Regions from separate parts of the Planktothrix sp. PLAVEN19ND genome, predicted to be linked through region 1. Evidence: riboswitches for the same ligand, from Rfam matches in the RefSeq annotation. Region 1 holds a riboswitch; the other holds the start of a gene.
What was found. A riboswitch is a leader RNA that binds a small molecule or an ion and turns the genes downstream of it on or off. The one in region 1 is predicted to bind cyclic di-AMP.
Positions count from the first base shown of each region.

Region 1 (9,427 bases):
AACAAAAAGGGCGATCGCATATTGAGGTTTTTGTGATTAATTCTCAAGGAGAAATGATTGCTTCTACCGATCCCAATGAACATTCTCCAATTCAAATTAAAGGCCAAGATCAACCTCAGCTTCAACTCTTAAAATATTCTAAAAATCCCTATTTTCAGCTGGCTGTAAAAACACTAGAAGAACAAGCAGTAGATCTAAAACTGGTTAATATTCCTCAACAATGGATATCTAAAAATCCCCAGAATGGCAAATATTATTATGTCTCTCTGACTCCTGCTGTCACTCCAATGAATCAATTAGATTGGTTCATCGGAACAGTAATTCCCGAAGATCAATACATGGGAAAAATCAAAAAAAATAATCAAATTTTATTGGGGTTTGTGACAATATTAATTTTAGGAACAACGGGTTTAGTAATCACCGTTAGTGATCAATTATTGGTCAAACCGATTAATCAGATTAAAGAAGTGACTCATCGCGTTGAAAATGGAGATTTAGAAGTCAAAAAACTAGAAATTGAAACCTGTCAGGAGTTAAGCATTTTAACCAATTCGATTAATAATATGATTGTGGGACTTCGAGAAAGACAGCGAGAACGGGATATTTTCGGCCGTGTGGTTTCCCCGGAAGTCCGAGAAAAATTATTACAAGGTCAATTAAAATTAGGAGGGGAACTCTGTTGGGTCTCAGTTTTATTTACCGATATTCGCAATTTTTCTACCCTATCAGAACAGATGCAACCCCAAGAAGTGGTGGCATTTTTAAATGAATATCTAACCGAAATGACCGATGCAATTCGTCCTTGGGGGGGATATGTCAATAACTTTATTGGGGATGCAATTGTGGTAATTTTCGGAGCTCCTTTATCCCCAGCAGAAACAGAATGGCGTTCAGTGGCAGCCGCATTAACCATGCGTGAACGTTTAGAAGAACTAAATCAACGGCGAATTCAACGGGGTGAAGTTACTATTCAAGCGGGAATTGGTATTAGTAGTGGAGAAGTTGTGGCGGGACAAATTGGTTCCTTAGAACGGTTATTATATACGGTGATTGGGGATGCAGTAAATGTGGCGGCGCGTTTGGAAACCTTAACTAAAGAATATCCTGAATATACCATTTTAATTAATGAATCAACGGCCACCGCCATTGCCGAACATCATCATATTGTTCTCAAAAGTTTAGGTGAAATTAAAGTTAAAGGTCGCCAAAAGTCCGTAGAAGTTTATGCGGTTTTAGATTGGAAAAAAGAAGAAATTCTGGTTGTGACCTAGATTTAAATTAGGAAGGCAAAGGTGACATATAACATCGCTACGAATAGTTGCACAGCCATGACTGGAATTCCATAACGAAGAAAGGTTTTAAAGGAAATTGTTCGTCCATGTAGTTCAGAAATTCCGGCGGCGACAATATTAGAAGAAGCTCCCACTAATGTGCCATTTCCGCCCAAGGTTGCCCCAAACATCATCGCATAAAATAGCGGTAATACTTCCGGGGGAAACTGTCCGTTAAAAGCCGGGTCAAGCACTTCTGTACCGACAAATCCCACATTAACTAAATATTGTTTTAATAGAGGAACCATCGCCACCACTAAGGGAATATTAGGCACAACACTAGAAATAATCCCTACTGTTAATAGTAGCAAAATTGAACCGAGAGCAATATTTTTTCCTAAAATTACTGCTAGAAATCCTGATAAACCATTAATCACTCCGGTTTTTTCTAATCCCCCAATTAAAACAAAAATCGACATAAAGAAAATTAAGGTACTCCAGTCTACATCTCGTAAAATATTATTAACGGTATCGATCTTACTATGATGGGCTAACATCAAAGCTAAAGCTGCCCCTAATAAGGCCACCGCCGCCGGAGAAATCGGAACAGGTAAGGTTTCTCCAATTACAAAAAAGGTTAAAACAAAGGCTATAATTAAACCCCCCATTGCTAAAATGCGGGGATGATTAATTTTGGGACTGGGTAAATCTTCTAAATGTTCAAATTTTGCATTCCAGGTTTTGCGGAATAAAATGGGTAATAAAATCACTACACTAACTACGGCTAATACTCCTCCAATACTTAATCGTTGTAAGTAATCAAAAAAGCTAATATTAATCGCATCTCCGACAATAAATGTGGCAGGATCTCCAACTAAGGTTAATAATCCAGAACTATTAGCAATGAATACCATTAAAATTAATAAGGGGACAAAATCAATTCCTAAATCCTGAGCAATGGGAGGAATTAAAGGCGCTAACAACATCACTGTTGTAGCGTTGGGTAACATCGCACAAATGGGAGTCGTTAAGGCGACTATTCCCAACAATAATCGTTTCCCTTCTCCCTTAGCCATCAAAATCATTTTGACGGCTAAATAATCAAAAATTTTAGTAGGTTCAAAGCAACGGACTAAAACCATTACCCCAAAAAATAACCCTAAAGTTGCATAACTTTGACTGATATAATTAACAGCCTCCGTCAAGGTCATGACATGGAAAAAAATCAGAATCAGAGCACCTAAAAATGCGGCGATGGTCAGGTGTAGCCACTCTCCTATAATTAGGATAATTACCCCAATGAAGGTAATTCCAGCAATGAAAGAATCCAGGGTTTCTATTGATAACATAGGTTTAGGAATAGAGGATAGAATTTAAGCATCAATGAACTTTTTTAAAAGTATTAGATCTTTTTCCAAAGCCAAAATCAGCTTTAGTAATTTAATGAGCTTGTTTTTCCGATTTAGATACCGGGTTTAATTTTGCGGTAAAATTGATCGGATTGGATAAGGTTTTATCCTGTATTTGACCTTTAAATAGTTTGTTTTTAAATTCTCCTGTAAGTGTTAATGGATTAGAAGTTTGGGACAGATCAGATGAACAGAACAATAACGGATTTGAAATTCCCGATAATATCATTTTTGGCTCCTTAAATTTGCCACTTAACGCGATTTTATTCAGATTATCTGGGGATTTTTCTAATACTAAATTGGCAAAAATATAAATACCTGACTGTTCAATTTTCAAGGTTAAATCTTTGTTTTTTAAACAGTTGGGAGGGGTATCAAACTCTATAGAATAATCACCCCCAATACTGACAGGTGCTTTTAATTGGGTTTCTCCATAGGTTGTGACTCCTTTAAAAAGGATCAGAACTGAGGCGATTGTAGCCGCATAAAAGACGAAGGATATCCAGTTAAAATTATGGCGCATAGTTCAATAATAATTGTTAGGTGTTAATCGATTGCTGTAATAATGATTCGAGGTGGGAGGTAACTTGAGAATAACTCCGAGTAATCAGTAAAGATGAATGACAATCTTGAGCCAGTTGATCGGTATACCGTCCCAAAGTTTGCCTTTCAATTCCCCAGGTGCGGCTGGTACCTACAATGGTTAAATCTACGGTTTTTGAAGTTTCAATTACCGCTTGAATGGGATCAGTTTCTGGCAGTCGAATCATTTCTAAACGGGATTGAATCTGGGTGGGCAATATATCAATCATATTCCGTAATTCATAGCTTAATTCTTTCTCTGGTTCGTTAGATGTCACTAAAATTTTTAACTGACAATTGGGGTCATTGAACATCATTCTTAAGGCTAAAGTCAACCCTAAATCATCGTGAATATTAGAAGCATAAGCCACTAATAAGGACTGAATTTGTTGCTGTTCTTTATTGACAAATACGGCAACATCGGTGGGAGAAGTATTCAAAATTTTGCCAACTCTCCCACCTAAACGATTGTCACTGAAGGCGGGACGATGCCAACCTACTAATATTAAATTAGCTTGATCAACTTGTGCAATTTCTATCGTTTTTTTAGCAACATCCTGGGCAATGCGGATAATTGGATAAACTCCTTGTCTGAGTTCAGGAGGTTCTAAACTTTGAATTAATTCTTCTAAACGTTGTCGTTGTTTCTCAATTAAGCGGTTTGCTTCATCGGGCGTACTTTGAAATAAATAATCTTCCTCTAGTTCGATTAAACTTAAAGGATGAACAACAGCAGGAGGTTTTCCGGCGATCGCTAAAGCTAATTGTACTAATCCTCTTTGAGTATTGGGATTTGCAACAGGAACTAAAACTCGATAAGCAGGAGTCAGAGGTTCAGGACTTATTGTTCGGGTTTCCGGTTCAATAATATCAAGTTTAATTAACTCTTTGGGATAGGTCATTTCTAATAATGGCGAAGTCATAAAGGTTGTGACTAATGCCATAATGACTAATAGGGTAAAAAGTAACGGTGAAATTACCCCAAAACTTAAGCCAATATTTAAAACAATTAGTTCAGTTAATCCCCTAGTATTCATTAACCAACCTAACGCCGAGGCTTCCCGTTTTTCAATTCCACTAACCCTGGCGGCGACATAGGTTCCGACATATTTTCCAATAATTGCCACCCCAACGACTAACGCACATAATAACCACAATTCAGGACGATTTAGCAAGCCAATTTCCGTGCGTAATCCACTATAAGCAAAGAAAATTGGTAGTAAAAAAATTAAGACAAAATCCTCTGTTTTTTCAGCTATTTCTCGGACTAAACCTGGATCTTTGGGCATCACAGCCCCGAGTAAAAAGGCTCCAAAAATTAAGTGAATTCCGATCAATTCAGTAATTAATGCAGAAGCCACCACTCCCATATAAATCCAAGCTAAAACCCATTGGGTGAGTCGTCCTGTGCGTTGATAATGGACAGAGAGTTTTCGCAAAAGCCACCGCCCTGCGGTTGCCATTAAAATAATATAAAGAATCGATGCAATAATCGTGGGAAATGCCCCCGATATACTGTTAGTTCTGGTGACCGCGATTGCTAAGGCTAATAAACACCAGGCGGTGACATCATCAACGGCGGCACAAGTTAAAGCTAAGGTTCCTAAACGAGTTCCTTGTAAATTATTTTCTGTGATAATTCGCGCTAAAACGGGAAAAGCCGTAATCGATAAAGCCGAACCTAAAAATAAGGCAAACGCAGTGAAGGAAACGCCATTATTAGAAACAATTGGATACAGAATTAATGCGGTCGAAATCCCCAATGCAAAGGGAACTACAATACTAACGTGAGAAATTAAAACTGCCTTTTCTAGTTGCCCACTCAAATATTTCGGGTTCAGTTCCAACCCAATTAAAAACATGAAGAAAATTAGTCCAATTTGAGATAAAACATTCAAGTAGGATAGAGTTTCGGCAGGGAATAAAGCGGTCATCACATTAGGAGCAATTAACCCTAATAATGATGGCCCCAACATAATTCCGGCAATAATTTCTCCAATGACTAAGGGTTGTTTAATTTGACGACAGAATAATCCCATTAATCGGGATAATCCAATCACGATCAAAACTTGCAGGAGAACTAAAATCGCAGGGTGCATAGTCAGCCTCAAATGGAATACGAAAGTTAAAGGGAGATTAATGTTTGTTAATCCCCGCACTCATTGAATTTTAGGACAGGTTATCTATATCTGTGATTACCCAAAATTAGCAAACAACAAAACCTAGCCATTTCCATGACCCTCACACATCTTTGCAAGTGGGTTTGATTCTCGTATTCAACCCTCACGGATTGAATATTAATAACACAGTCTGATATACTTAGAATTCCGGTGAGGGCAATGATCAAAACTTTGCCGATCAACAGTCTTCTCTCACAGCCGACGGGGTTAGCTGACGGGCTAGGACTGAGAGATGTCCTTCTCGACAATCGTAAACAATCGAAGATAAGCCCCTAAATATGGTTCCCCCGCTCTTAACTCATTAAAAAAGAGTGGATTAGGCTGACTGACTCTACTTAATAGGTTAACCTAGCATATTAATTGAATTTTGTCTATCTATAGCAATCCGTGTAGGGGTTGTAACATTTTATAGTAGGGGTTTGGTCTCCAAACCCTCTTTGCGCCTGGGTTTGGTCTCCAAACCCCTACAGGTTTTTATCACAAATCATTTAAGATTGCTATATAGCAATCAAAAGCGCCCTGAACTTCGATTCAAGGCGCGTAAAGTTTCGATTAATTCGTTGAAATTAAGATAAAATTCGTTCAACGGTAGCGCGATAGGAATTGCTATCTAACCCATCGCCGGAGTTAACCATACTGGGATCAAGAAGTCGTTGCATGGCGGAAATGCGATCGCCCGTGGCTGGGTGAGTGCTGATAATGGTTGGCGGAGACCCACTTTTTAACAGTTTAGCCATAAAATCTACAGCACCCCGCGGCGCATAACCCGCACGAATTAAAGTTGCTAAACCCAGGCGATCGGCTTCATATTCAGCTTCACGGCTTTTAGGGCGGTTTAAGGCTAATTCCACCCCAATTTGAACTAATTTATTCTGATCCGCACCAACGGCCGTAGCCACCCCCGCCGCCACCGCCGCTTGACGCATTTGTTTAATCGCATGACGTCCAGCAATATGTCCGATTTCATGGGCTATCACACTCGCTAATTCCGCTTCATTATCCGCCGCCGCAATTAAGCCCGTATTAACATAAACAAACCCGCCCATAGTGGCAAAAGCATTGACATTCCGATCATCAATCACTTGAAACGTGTAGGGAATATTCGGGCGCTCGCTGGCTTGGGCTAGACGTTGACCAATTTGATTAATATAGTTTTGAGCCTCTTGATTACGAAATAATTTAACTTGTTTAGAGAGTAATTCTTGATTAATTTGTTCCCCGATCGCAATTTCCTGACGGGCCGATAAATTCGATAACTGGATAACTTGAATTCCTCTAAAGATTAATTCGGGTAAAGGAATTGCCAAAGTTGTGACCGTTGAACTCAATACAATACCCAGGGTAAGAGTTATTGAAATCACCGGATACAACCAACGACGGCGCAAAGATCGGGCAATTGTCAAGCGGTTTAACATAATGAGTGCAGGTGAGAATTTACAGGTTAAAGGTATAAAACAAAAGTGGGGGTGTATTTAAGTCTATAGACGCAGATTTAAGAAACCGGGTTTCTAATCCTTATCTCTGAGTCTCCATCAAGTTCTGTTGAGAAACCCGGTTTCTGAGCTAAACTGACCAAGTGGCTAAATAAGCATCATTTCCTCCTAATGGATTAGGATTAATCGCGTTAGTTGTTGTCGCAACAGAGGGTTGGGTTACTGTCCCCAAAATCACCGCTTGACCCTTTGCCACCGCAAAACCATTCACACTTCCTTTCGCCCCATCAGCGTCACCGGTTTGAGTTAAAGGAGTCCAGAATTTTCTGATAGTATAATCAGCCGATAATCCTAATACTGCCATTTCTCCCAAGGTATAAGCTCCAACGGGTTGATTATTAATGGTTTTAGCCGGACGATTTTGCAATTGAAATGCCGAAGATCCTCCTATATATACATTACCAAATTCGTCAGCCGTGATGGAATTGGGGGTAAAACTATTCGCCCCGGTACTAGTCCGGGTAACAATAAATTGACCCCGATCAACAATTCCATTATTCGGATTAATTTTGGCATGAAAAGTGAAAGTTCCCGCCCCAGCACCGGAGAAATTATTAAAGGAATCAACATCAACTTTTGAGGCTAAATTTTGCGTAATGGTTTGACCATCCCGTTGAAAAACATTATTGCCACCATCGGTTCTTCCTAAGAAATACAGTCCCCCATCTTTACCCATTGTAATTCGTTCTCCTCTTGTATCTGCTCCTAAATTTTGTCCGGTGACTTCCGTTGCACTAAAATCCCAGGTTTTCCATAACAAATTTAAGGAAGAATCAAACCCGCGTAAGAACGGCGTTTGTAAAGTGCTGGTAACTTGATTATACCCGGTAACAAAGACTTGTTTAGTGGTAGGATCAATCGTAATATCCGCCGGATTAACATTCGTTCCAGTTAAGGTTGTGCTAGTTAATTGAGTTCCCGCTGCATTCCATAAAGTAATCGTATCTGTACTATTATTTAAAGTGGCAACTGTACCATCCGACGCGATCGCAACTCGATTAAAAGTTCCCAGTTGTGACCATAAAACCGTATTAGCTGTAGGGTCATAAACCTTAATTCCAAAATCCCCAACAGCGACAATTTCTCCACTATCTCGATCCACATCTAAATCATTCACAACACCGCCTAATGGTGTATTAGATAAAGGTGCTGTATTGCCATTTTGTAACCTTTGAATTTCTCCCACACCGTTGAAATTACCCGCAATAATAATATTATTATTAACTGGGGAAATTTCAACCGATGTACCACTATCATTTCCAGTTGTTCCTAAATAGGTTGCACTATTTAACGGGAGATTTTCACTCGGATCATTATCAACAATTTGTAAAATTGCAGTATTTTGAGTTCCGATGGTCGCGCTTCCTTCGGTAATAGCTAAGGTCAAATTAATGCTTTCCGTCGGTTCAAATACCGTATCCTCAATGATGGGAATTGTAATAGTTTTAGAGGTAATATCTCCATCCGCAAATGTTACCGTTAGGGGCGTATTAGTATAATCTGAAATTGCCGTTGCAGTTCCATCCGTTGGGGTGATTTGTGCCGTCACTAAACCACTACTTCCTCCCGTTCTATTGATCGTAATAGTGTTAACAGGTATGCCATTTTCATTAACACTAAAATTAGCAGAACTAAACCCTAAAACACTAAGAGGTACTGGTGTTGGTGTCGGTACTGGTGTTGGTATTGGAGTTGGTATTGGAGTCGGTACTGGTGTTGGTATTGGAGTCGGTAATGGAGTCGGTACTGGAGTTGGTATTGGAGTTGGTATTGGAGTCGGTACTGGTGTTGGATCGGGTGTTGGTAATGGTGTCGGTACTGGTGTTGGTGCTGGAGTTGGTATTGGAGTCGGATCGGGTGTTGGTGCTGGAGTTGGTATTGGAGTCGGATCGGGTGTTGGTGCTGGAGTTGTTACTGGAGTCGGATCGGGTGTTGATACTGGAGTTGGTATTGGTGTGGGCGCTAATGTTGGTGAAGGTGTGGGCTCTAATGTCGGTACGGGAGTTGGTTCTGGGATAGGATCAGAACCTTTAAAAATAAAATTATCAGAATTGAGACTATTGTTATTTACGTTTTTGAGAATTGCTAAATATTCATTAGAACTTTTATCTTGAATAATCGTATCATTAGCATATTCCCCAGTTCCTTGAGTAATCTTTAACGCAGTGAATGTCAGATCTCCTAATAATCCAATAGCATCTTGATTTAGAGTAAAATCTGTGATAATATCAGCGTCAGTAATCGCAAATCCTCCCATAGTTTTGCCAATATAAAAGAGATCATTTCCCTCTCCACCCGTGATCATATCAGCACCTAAATCTCCATAGAGAATATCATCTCCAAAATCCCCGAATAATTGATCATCTCCTTCTCCTCCGGCGACTAAATCATCCTCTTTTCCCCCATAAATAATATCGTTATTCTGGTTTCCAAATAATGTATCTGCACCGCGATCGCCCACAATAAAATCACTTCCCACATCACCAAAAATC
Region 1 is NZ_CM170132.1:4,682,046-4,691,472, reverse strand. Features, by position in the region: gene AC2D3N_RS19990 (adenylate/guanylate cyclase domain-containing protein) at 1-1,271, shown strand, start outside; gene AC2D3N_RS19985 (ArsB/NhaD family transporter) at 1,274-2,620, opposite strand; gene AC2D3N_RS19980 (hypothetical protein) at 2,712-3,203, opposite strand; gene AC2D3N_RS19975 (cation:proton antiporter) at 3,220-5,361, opposite strand; cyclic di-AMP (ydaO/yuaA leader) riboswitch at 5,625-5,775, opposite strand; gene AC2D3N_RS19970 (M48 family metallopeptidase) at 6,009-6,857, opposite strand; gene AC2D3N_RS19965 (Calx-beta domain-containing protein) at 7,006-9,427, opposite strand, start outside.

Region 2 (9,427 bases), 1.9 Mb from region 1:
GATTAGGATAAGACTTAACTAAATTTTCAATCGTTAAAAATTCAGTTGGGTTTAAAGTAGAACCTGGGGTTGACATTGAAGTGGGAAATTGTTTCATATTAACCTCAAAAGATATTCAAGATAAACTAAGATAAAAAGAAAGATTGAGGACGATTAGCCCGAATTTCAAAACTGTTAAGATAACCCACTGGATCGCTGGGATCAAAGGCTTTTTTATCAATAAAAAATTCAGCAGGTTCGACTTTATAATCCTCCTTCGGACATTTAATTCCCATTTCGTTGGCAATCTCCCTGTATAAATCCGTTCGCCAAGCTTTCTGAGCTTTTTGTTCCGCATCTTTGGGAATTTCTTTAATTTGTCCCCAACGAGCCGCTTGTGTCATTAACCAAAGACTTTGAGACTGCCATAAAAATGTGGAATGATTGCCCGATATTTGAGATAAATCAGGGGGTAAATCATAAAAAACAGTGGTGTAGGGATTAGAAATAATTCGGGGTTGGTTATCAAATCCGCCGTAATTATAATCCCCCACAAGTGCAGGTCGAGTAAACTTATCAATAGCTCCTTTTTTCGGTTTTGCCCCCGTATAAGAAGGGTCAGTAATCAGTTGAGCAACTTCCGCCCGATTTGCCGGATCACTGCAATATTGACAAGCTTCAATCATGGCTTTGACTAAACTGCGATAGGTCTTAGGATTTTCATTAATAAAAGACTCCATGACACCTAATAGTCTATCGGGGTGTCCATGCCAAATTTCATGACCTTGGGCGCAGGTAAAACCCACTCCTTCATTCCCTGTAATGGCGCGAGTATTCCAAGGTTCAGCGACCATATAAGCTTGCATGGCGCCAATTCTAATATTGTTTACCATTTGGGGTGGCGGAATAATAATAATCCGAAATTCTTGCATCGGATCAACTCCCGCAGCCGCCGATAAATAGCGGGCAAAATATTCATAAATCGCTGAACTTAAAACAACAGCCCAGATGCGTTGTTCAGGAGGCAAAGCATCAAAATAACCTCGAAAATCTCGCCCAAATTCTTCTAAATTGCCGTTATATTCATGCCAAGGACGTAAGCCATAATCCCACATGGCTTTATTCATCGTCATGGCGTTTCCATGGCGGTGAATGGTCATCGCCGCACACAAGGGGGCTTTTCGTGCGCCTTCTGCCCCAATACGGGCATTTGTCACCGCCCCAGAAACGACGGGAGAGGCATCTAAACGGCCGAAAATAATGCCATCACGGGAATTAGCCCAACTCGCCTCACGGGACAAATTAACATTAAGTCCGTATTTGTGGAAAAATCCCTTTTCATAAGCAATAGCAAAGGGCGCGCAATCATTAACAGGAACGTAACCAACAGTAATATTGCGTTTTTCTAAAGTTTTGGGATCAACAACGGGTTCAACGGCTAAGGCGGCTTCAGATAATTGAGATACGGGAGGTTTACCAACATTGCAGGAATACAACGCCATCCCCGTCGCCGTCAGTCCCATTCCTTGTAAAAATTGACGTCGGGTAGTCATATTGATTTTAGGTTTTAGAGGGAATTTCTATTGAATTAAACTCATGATGCTGCTCGACGATGGGTAACTAAAACTTGTATTCGACCCAAACCGTAATCGAGTAATAATCCGGTTATTCCGATGACAAATACCGCTAGGAATACTGAACTTAAATTCAAGCGATTCCATTGATCCCAAACAAAGAATCCAATCCCAACTCCTCCGGTTAACATTTCAACAGCAACAATCACTAACCAAGCAATCCCTAAACTAATCCGTAATCCCGTAAAAATGTAGGGTAAACTGGCGGGTAAAATAATTTTAATCACCCGTTTCCATGGGGGCATTTCTAATACCCTGGCTACGTCTAAATAATCGGGATTAACGCTGGCAACCCCTAACGCTGTATTGATAATCGTCGGCCATAAAGAAGTAATAAAAATTACGAAAATGGCGGAGGGTTCTGCTAAGTTAAAAATGGCTAAAGCAATGGGCAACCAAGCTAAGGGAGAAACGGGTTTAAAAATCTGAACTAAGGGATTTAAGGCTAAAAAAGCCGGGCGTGACATTCCAATTAAAAACCCTAATGGAATTGCTACTACAGCCCCTAATAAAAACCCTAAGATCACCCTGCGTAAACTGGCAATTAACAGCCAACCTAATCCTAAATTACCCGGCCCTTTTCTGAAAAAAGGATTTGCATATTCTCGGCTATCTATTAAAGCTTCTAAAGGGGTTGGCATTAAGTCTGTGAGGAAAGTTGCCACAAACCACCACAGAAGAATTACGCCTAAAAATCCTAACGTTGGTAACACAAACGTATCCCTAAGTAAGATAGGCTTGGTTTTTTTCCAGGCTATCTGTCCGGCGACCGCTAGGGTCGCAAGATTTAATTGTAAAAACATTAATTTTCCTCAGAGTCTAGGTCAGTGAATGCGAAGAAAAAAGATACTGGCCTGGAACACTGATCTTGTCAGATTATCAATAATTCTGACTGTTTCAGTCTCCTCCCAATGCCTACGGAGTTAGCTGACGGGCTGGGGTTGAGAGATACCCTTCTCTTTATTATTTATCAAAAGAGATTAGCCCCAAAAATTTGGTTCCCCCGTTCTTGCTGACGGTTGTTTGTCAATAGCAAGACTCGGCTGACTTCTTCGCTTATGGTTGACTACGAAGTTAACACATTATTTTCCAAGTTGCAAGGGTGAAATTAAAATTTTCTGTATCTTCTCTAATAATCTTTGGTGATCTGTAAAATAGGAATTGTTGAATTATAAGGTTTCGGCTTGATTTGCCTTCATGAATTAACTAGAATGGTTCTATCTTGAGGAATAAGTAATCCTATGGAGTAATTAATGATCCTGACTATTCAGAAAATTATTATACAAACAGAGTATTATTTATTATTTGTTAACAGGGAAAAAAGGTTCCGATTTTCTTCCCTGGTTTGGGTAATTTTTGCTGAACTAGAACAGGACTGCTGATCATGGATTAGGATTAAAAACCAACCTCTAACATATCTATTCCTGATGGACGAACATCTCCTCTCATTCCATCATTAAAAGTATTATTTGGGCGGGAAAAAGAATTTGAATCAATGGGTTTAAGTGGGTTCAAAGTTGGATTAACCATCTCATCCAAATATTCTTGATTATATTCAAAGGGTTGATCGGATTCTGGCCCCCCAAAAGGGAATACTAAACGATCAGGGTCTCGTCCAATTGTTAGTTCTTCTGGCCTTCCTAAATCCTGGGCGTAACCTCCAGGAAGTTCAGCCGTCTGTAAAGTAGGAATTGCAAATTCAGTTCCAGTTAAATCTGCATTCAACAGATTTGAACCTTCTAATTGAGCTTGAACTAAATTAGCATTAGTTAAATTAGCATTACTAAGGTTAGCATGATTAAATTCAGTCTGATTTAAAAACGCGCCCTCTAGGTTGGCAGATGTTAAGTTTGCTCCGGTTAAATCTGCACCTTCTAAATTGATATTAGCTAGGTTTGCACCCGTAAGGTTAGCATCTCGTAAATCAACACCAATCAAATGAGCACCGCTTAAATTAGCTCCTCTCAAATCACACCCTTGACAGAACCGGGTTTCTAATAATTGTTTAAGATCATTAGGATTTTGTGAATAGGCTGGAGTCGTCACTCCTAAACCGAGTAGAAGCACTGTGGCGGCTCCAAAAACTGCTGTGGATAGAATTTTCATAACTTTATCCTCCGCTTCGGCCACCGAAAAACTACACCTAATAGTTTTCGTTTTTCTTATTATAGCAAGAGGCAATAGGGAATGGGCAATGGGCAATAGGTAAATACTTACTATAAGTAGCTTTTAGCTTTCAAGAATGTCCTAATAGATGTGGCAACTGCTATATAAGCCCAATCAAAGTCTAAATCCCCAACCCATTAAGAAAAGTTAATAAAAGAAAAAGCGATCGCACTTTTGATAAGTTGGAGAGCGATCGCTAACTTTGAAAAAACGATACTTAATCAATCCGTTTAAATCCTACTAAGCTAAAGCCGGAACTTTCAAACTCAAATGGGGATAGAGGGGAAAGCGATCGCACAAATTCGCCACCCGTTGACGACAAACTTCACCGATCCCTTCATCTTCAGGGTTGAGCAGACGATCTGCAATAATATTCCCAATTTCGATAAATTCCGTTTCTCCCATCCCCCGGGTGGTCATAGCCGGAGAACCCAACCGTAAACCACTGGTGACAAAGGGAGATTCAGGATCAAAGGGAACAGTATTTTTATTCGCCGTAATATTAACTTCAGTAACCAGTTGATCAGCCCGTTTTCCAGTCATATTCACCGACCGTAAATCTACTAACATCAAATGATTATCCGTACCACCGGAGACAATTTTTAAGCCTCGGTTTTGTAACTGAGTAGCCAGGGCCTTCGCATTAGCAATCACTTGACCCGAATAGGTAGAAAATTCCGGTTTCAGGGCTTCCCCAAAGGCAACAGCTTTCCCCGCAATAACGTGTTCTAGGGGGCCACCTTGACTGCCAGGGAAAACAGCTTTATCCAATTTTTTGCCCAGTTCGGCATCCCGACTTAAAATCAATCCACCCCGGGGCCCTCTCAAGGTTTTGTGAGTAGTGGTGGTGACCACATCACAGTAGGGAATCGGGTTAGGATGATGACCCGTTGCCACTAACCCGGCAATATGGGCAATATCGGCCATTAAATAGGCCCCGACTTCATCAGCAATCGCCCTGAATTTCTCAAAATCAATAATTCGAGGATAGGCCGAATACCCACAAATGAGCATTTGGGGTTTATGCTGTTTGGCCAGTTCTAAAATCAAGTCATAATCCAGTTGTTCGGTTTCCGGGCTAACCCCATAATGACAGGCTTTAAACCATTTACCAGAGACATTGACCGGAGAACCATGGGTTAAATGTCCCCCATGGGATAAGTCCATCCCCATGATCGTGTCACCTGGTTTGAGCATCGCCAGGAACACCGCAAAGTTAGCTTGAGCTCCCGAATGGGGTTGAACATTGGCACTGGCGGCTCCGAACAGTTGTTTGGCGCGCTCAATGGCTAATTGTTCGATGCCATCGACAAATTCACAACCGCCGTAGTAGCGTTTTTTGGGAAGCCCTTCGGCGTATTTATTGGTGAGCACCGACCCTTGGGCTGCCATTACCGCCGCCGAGGTAAAGTTTTCACTGGCAATTAATTCTAGGTGTTCCCGTTGACGACAGAGTTCATGCTGAATCAGATCAGCAATGACGGGATCAGTTTCAGATAAGATTTCTAGGTTAGACCGACTCACAATAAAATTCCTCTTAATTAGACAATTTGATCACCGATTTAAACGGATTAGGATTATCCCTGATTTTAAATCATAACTTTACTGTGCTGATGGTTGATTCCAAAATTGTATTAAGTTGTGACTCATTTAGCCGAATCCCCTACAACTATCGACTTAAAATGGAAATATAGTTGGGCGTCTGTCGGAGGAATCATTATGCTAGTCATCTTGATGGATAACCAGATACTTGCTTCTCAACAAGTTTGTCAGGGATGTTTATTAGCCGATCAAAGCGGTCAACCTCGTTGGAGAGGGGGGCAGTTGTCCTGTGGGCATTTAGTTCGTCCCTCCATCAACAATCAACCGAGTCAGTACGAGTGTCAGATGGGCTTCCGCATCGCTAATATTCAGTGAGATCAAGACCTGATTACAGGTACAGTCTAGGCTTCTAAGAATCAATTCCCGGCTTTTCTTCCTAACATCCGACCCCAATCTCTGGGACTGCGCTATCCTGGGTTTAAGAGATACTCAGGAGAATTGGTTATGACTTGGCGCGGAACCACGACAGTACGCGATCGCATTTTTGCCGCCCTACCCTATCTACTGCCTTTAATGGATGGGTTGCCCTTTGGACGCTTTTTATTCCAACAGTTTCCAGTTTTACAAATTATTACATTGCCTGTTATTCCTTTGATTTTCCTTTATCAATACATTCCTTTCGCTGGATTTGTTGTGTTTATCGGCCTGTATATGTTAGTGGTTCGCAATGAAAATATTCCCCATTTCATCCGATTTAATACAATGCAAGCCATTCTGATTGACATTGTTCTGATTTTATGCACGTTAGTGTTCCAGGTATTCGGCAGTATTCTTTTACAAGGATTTGTCGGTCAAACCCTTTACAACATGATATTTCTGGGGCTTTTAGCAGTATTTTTCTATTCTGTGATTCAGTCTTTATCTGGGAAATATGCAGAAATTCCCACAATTTCTGATGCTGTTTATATGCAAGTTCGGTAATAGGGAATGGGGAATGGGGAACTTTACCCTCTGGGTTTGAGCATCCGTTGATGTCCTAATCGTGGGTTGCGAGACTACTATTAACGTAAATTGTCACCCTAAACCTGATACAATCAGAGATCCTTGCTTCTGAATCCAGAAGCCCCGTTGTCCACAAGGAGAATCACAGCATGAAGCCTTTTGTTTACGAAACGATGTATATTCTGCGCCCCGATCTCAATGATGAGCAAGTTGGTCAGTCTATTGGCAAATACGAAAACATTCTTAAAGAGCAAGGCGGACAGAATATCAAAATTCAAAATCGAGGTAAACGACGTCTAGCCTATGACATTGACAAGCATCGGGAAGGCGTTTACGTTCAAATGAATTATGAAGGCCCTGGGGCTCAGATCGCTATTTTGGAAAGAGCTATGCGAATTAGCGATGAGGTGATTCGTTATCTGACTATCAAGGAAGAAGTAACGGTCGAACCTGTCGAAGCCACGGAAGCGGAACCCGAATCTCAAGAGGCTGAATAGATTAAGAACACAGTAGAGACTCTCCCTGGAACATCTCTACTGTGTTCTTCCTCTACTCCGTTTTTTTCACCCTTGCCGATTCGGAATACTAAGAGTATTTTAAGAGTAAATATAAAGAATAAATTTATAGGAGCCGTTAATCATCGTGAGCCAAGCTAAAAGTCAAACGCCACAGGATTTACAAGCTGAAGTTACTCGTTTGAACGAGGAGCTACAAATGCGGGAGCAGTTGATTCAACAGTTATCCCAGGAACTTTTCCGTTTGGTAAAAGGGGATGCTAACTTATTACCAAGCCCGGAGGTTTCTGAACGTCATCAAGTGCAAATGGTGGCCTTGCGCGAACAACTGCAAGAGATGGAGCAGCAAGTTAAGTTTTATCAAGGACAAATAGCCGAACGAGATACGGAAGCCTATCAACTCAGACAGTCAGTGGAGGAGTTAACAGACCGTTCTCGAATGTTGGAACAGGTCGTCCAGGAGTTACCCGGAGTATACCGTCAGAAGTTCTCAGAACGTCTGAACGAAGTCATGGAAAAAGTTGAATTACTTCAACGGGAAAATAAACAACTCCATGCGGAATTACAAAGTGTCAGCTATCGTTTAGCCCAGAAAAGTCGCCGTCCCAGTGGCTTGGATTTACCCAGTTTTCAGAATCGAGGTTCGGGCTCTGTTGAGATTCCCACCTTGGGTAATGCTTGATTATTGATAGCTTAAAAATTATCCCCTATTAAAGTTTAAGAGGTTGTTCCCGATTAGGAATAGCCTCTTAAGTGTTTTTTATTGATATCAATAGATTCTGTAAATACTTTCGCCTGTTCCAACACTAACTCTGTAGCTAACGCCTGCATATCCGGGGGATAACCATACTGGCGTAGTAAGCGTTTAACCATCACCTTCATTCTAGCTCTAACACTTTCTTTCAAATTCCAATCAATTGTCACATTCTGCCGAATTCTCTGCACTAAAACGATCGCTAATTCTCGTAATTGTTCAACCCCCATCACTTCCGTTGCACTTTCATTTTGAGCCAGGGCATCATAAAATGCTAATTCATAGGGTTCTAACTTCAATTCTTCCCCCCGTTGATTTGCCGCTTGGGTATCCTTAGCAATTCCTAATAATTCCTGAATAATATCTGTTACACTAATCACTTGATTTTGATAACGACGCAAGGATTCCTCTAACATTTCTGCTAGTTTGCGACTTTGAACAATATTCGTCCGACTTCTCGCTTTAACCTCATCTTTCAATAAACGAGTTAACAGTTCAACAGCTAAATTTTTATGTTCCATACCCTGCACTTCTGCCATAAATTCATCAGAAATAATAGAAATATCAGGGTTTTTAATTCCAGCCTCATCAAAAATATTAATCACCGCACTGGAAACCAGCGCCTGGTCTACCACTTGACGAATGGCGGTTTCAATTTCAATATTACTCACGCCCCCATCACTGATTTCTAACTTTTTGAGACTGGCTAAAATGGCTTGAAAAAAAGATACTTTTTCCGCTTTTTGCAGGGCTTCAGGATGGGGAACTGCCAGAGAAAACGCTTTAGAAAGGGCAACAACCCCATTTTGAAATCGAGTTTTACGGGTCGGGTCAGCAATATAATTTGTGGCGGTTTTTAACAGATTTAGTTTTTCTCCGGTGGACGCTGTAAAATAATCTTGATAAGAGCAACCCGCCATAATTTGTTCCACAATTTCTAACTTAGTTAAGAAAATATTAACGGCTTCTTCTTGATTAATAAAAAGACTACCTTTGCCCCCGCTTTGAGAATAAAAGGAAAGGGCTTTTTTTAGTTCATGGGCTAATCCCAAATAATCAACAATCAATCCCCCCATTTTCTCAAAATAAACTCGATTAATTCGGGCGATCGCTTGCATTAAATTATGGGCTTTTAACCCTTTATCAATATACATGGTATGCAAACAAGGCGCGTCAAAACCAGTTAACCACATATCACAAACAATGACTAATTCTAGGGAATTATCGGGGTCTTTCAGACGTTGGGCGAGAATTTGACGGTCTTTTTTATTAGTATGATGTTTAACCAGTTTTTCCTCATCGGAGGCGGCGGCCGTCATCACTACTTTAATATTGCCATTGTGGAGATTATCACTGTGCCAGTCAGGACGCAATTTAACAATATTCTCGTAAAGATCAGCAGCAATACGACGACTCATGGTGACAATCATTCCTTTACCCCGGTTAACAGTTTGTCGGTGTTCAAAGTGGGTAATAATATCCTCAGCAATGGTTTTTAACCGCTTAGTAGAAACGATAATAGCTTCTAATTGGGTTTGATTTGCTTTAGCTTTTTGAGTGGTGCTGAGGTCTTCATATTGCAGATCATCATCTAGTTCATCGAGGAGTTTTTTTCCTTTTTCATCTAGGTGTACTTTCACTAACCGACTTTCATAATAAATGGGAACCGTTGCCCCATCTTTTACCGCTTGAGCGATATCATAAATATCAATATAATTCCCAAAAACCGCCGGGGTATTTTTATCAGTTTGTTCGACGGGAGTTCCGGTAAACCCGACAAAAATAGCATGGGGGAAAGCATCCCGAATATACTTAGCAAAGCCATATTTAGTTTG
Region 2 is NZ_CM170132.1:2,755,924-2,765,350, forward strand. Features, by position in the region: gene AC2D3N_RS12070 (ABC transporter ATP-binding protein) at 1-97, opposite strand, end outside; gene AC2D3N_RS12075 (ABC transporter substrate-binding protein) at 126-1,532, opposite strand; gene ntrB (nitrate ABC transporter permease) at 1,574-2,416, opposite strand; cyclic di-AMP (ydaO/yuaA leader) riboswitch at 2,511-2,668, opposite strand; gene AC2D3N_RS12085 (pentapeptide repeat-containing protein) at 3,009-3,719, opposite strand; gene glyA (serine hydroxymethyltransferase) at 4,020-5,303, opposite strand; gene AC2D3N_RS12095 (hypothetical protein) at 5,499-5,696, shown strand; gene AC2D3N_RS12100 (Tic20 family protein) at 5,826-6,302, shown strand; gene rpsF (30S ribosomal protein S6) at 6,473-6,820, shown strand; gene AC2D3N_RS12110 (Npun_F5560 family protein) at 6,963-7,520, shown strand; gene AC2D3N_RS12115 (type I restriction endonuclease subunit R) at 7,574-9,427, opposite strand, start outside.
Region 2: linked by a shared signal. The riboswitch ahead of ntrB (nitrate ABC transporter permease) and the one ahead of AC2D3N_RS19975 (cation:proton antiporter) in region 1 are both predicted to bind cyclic di-AMP.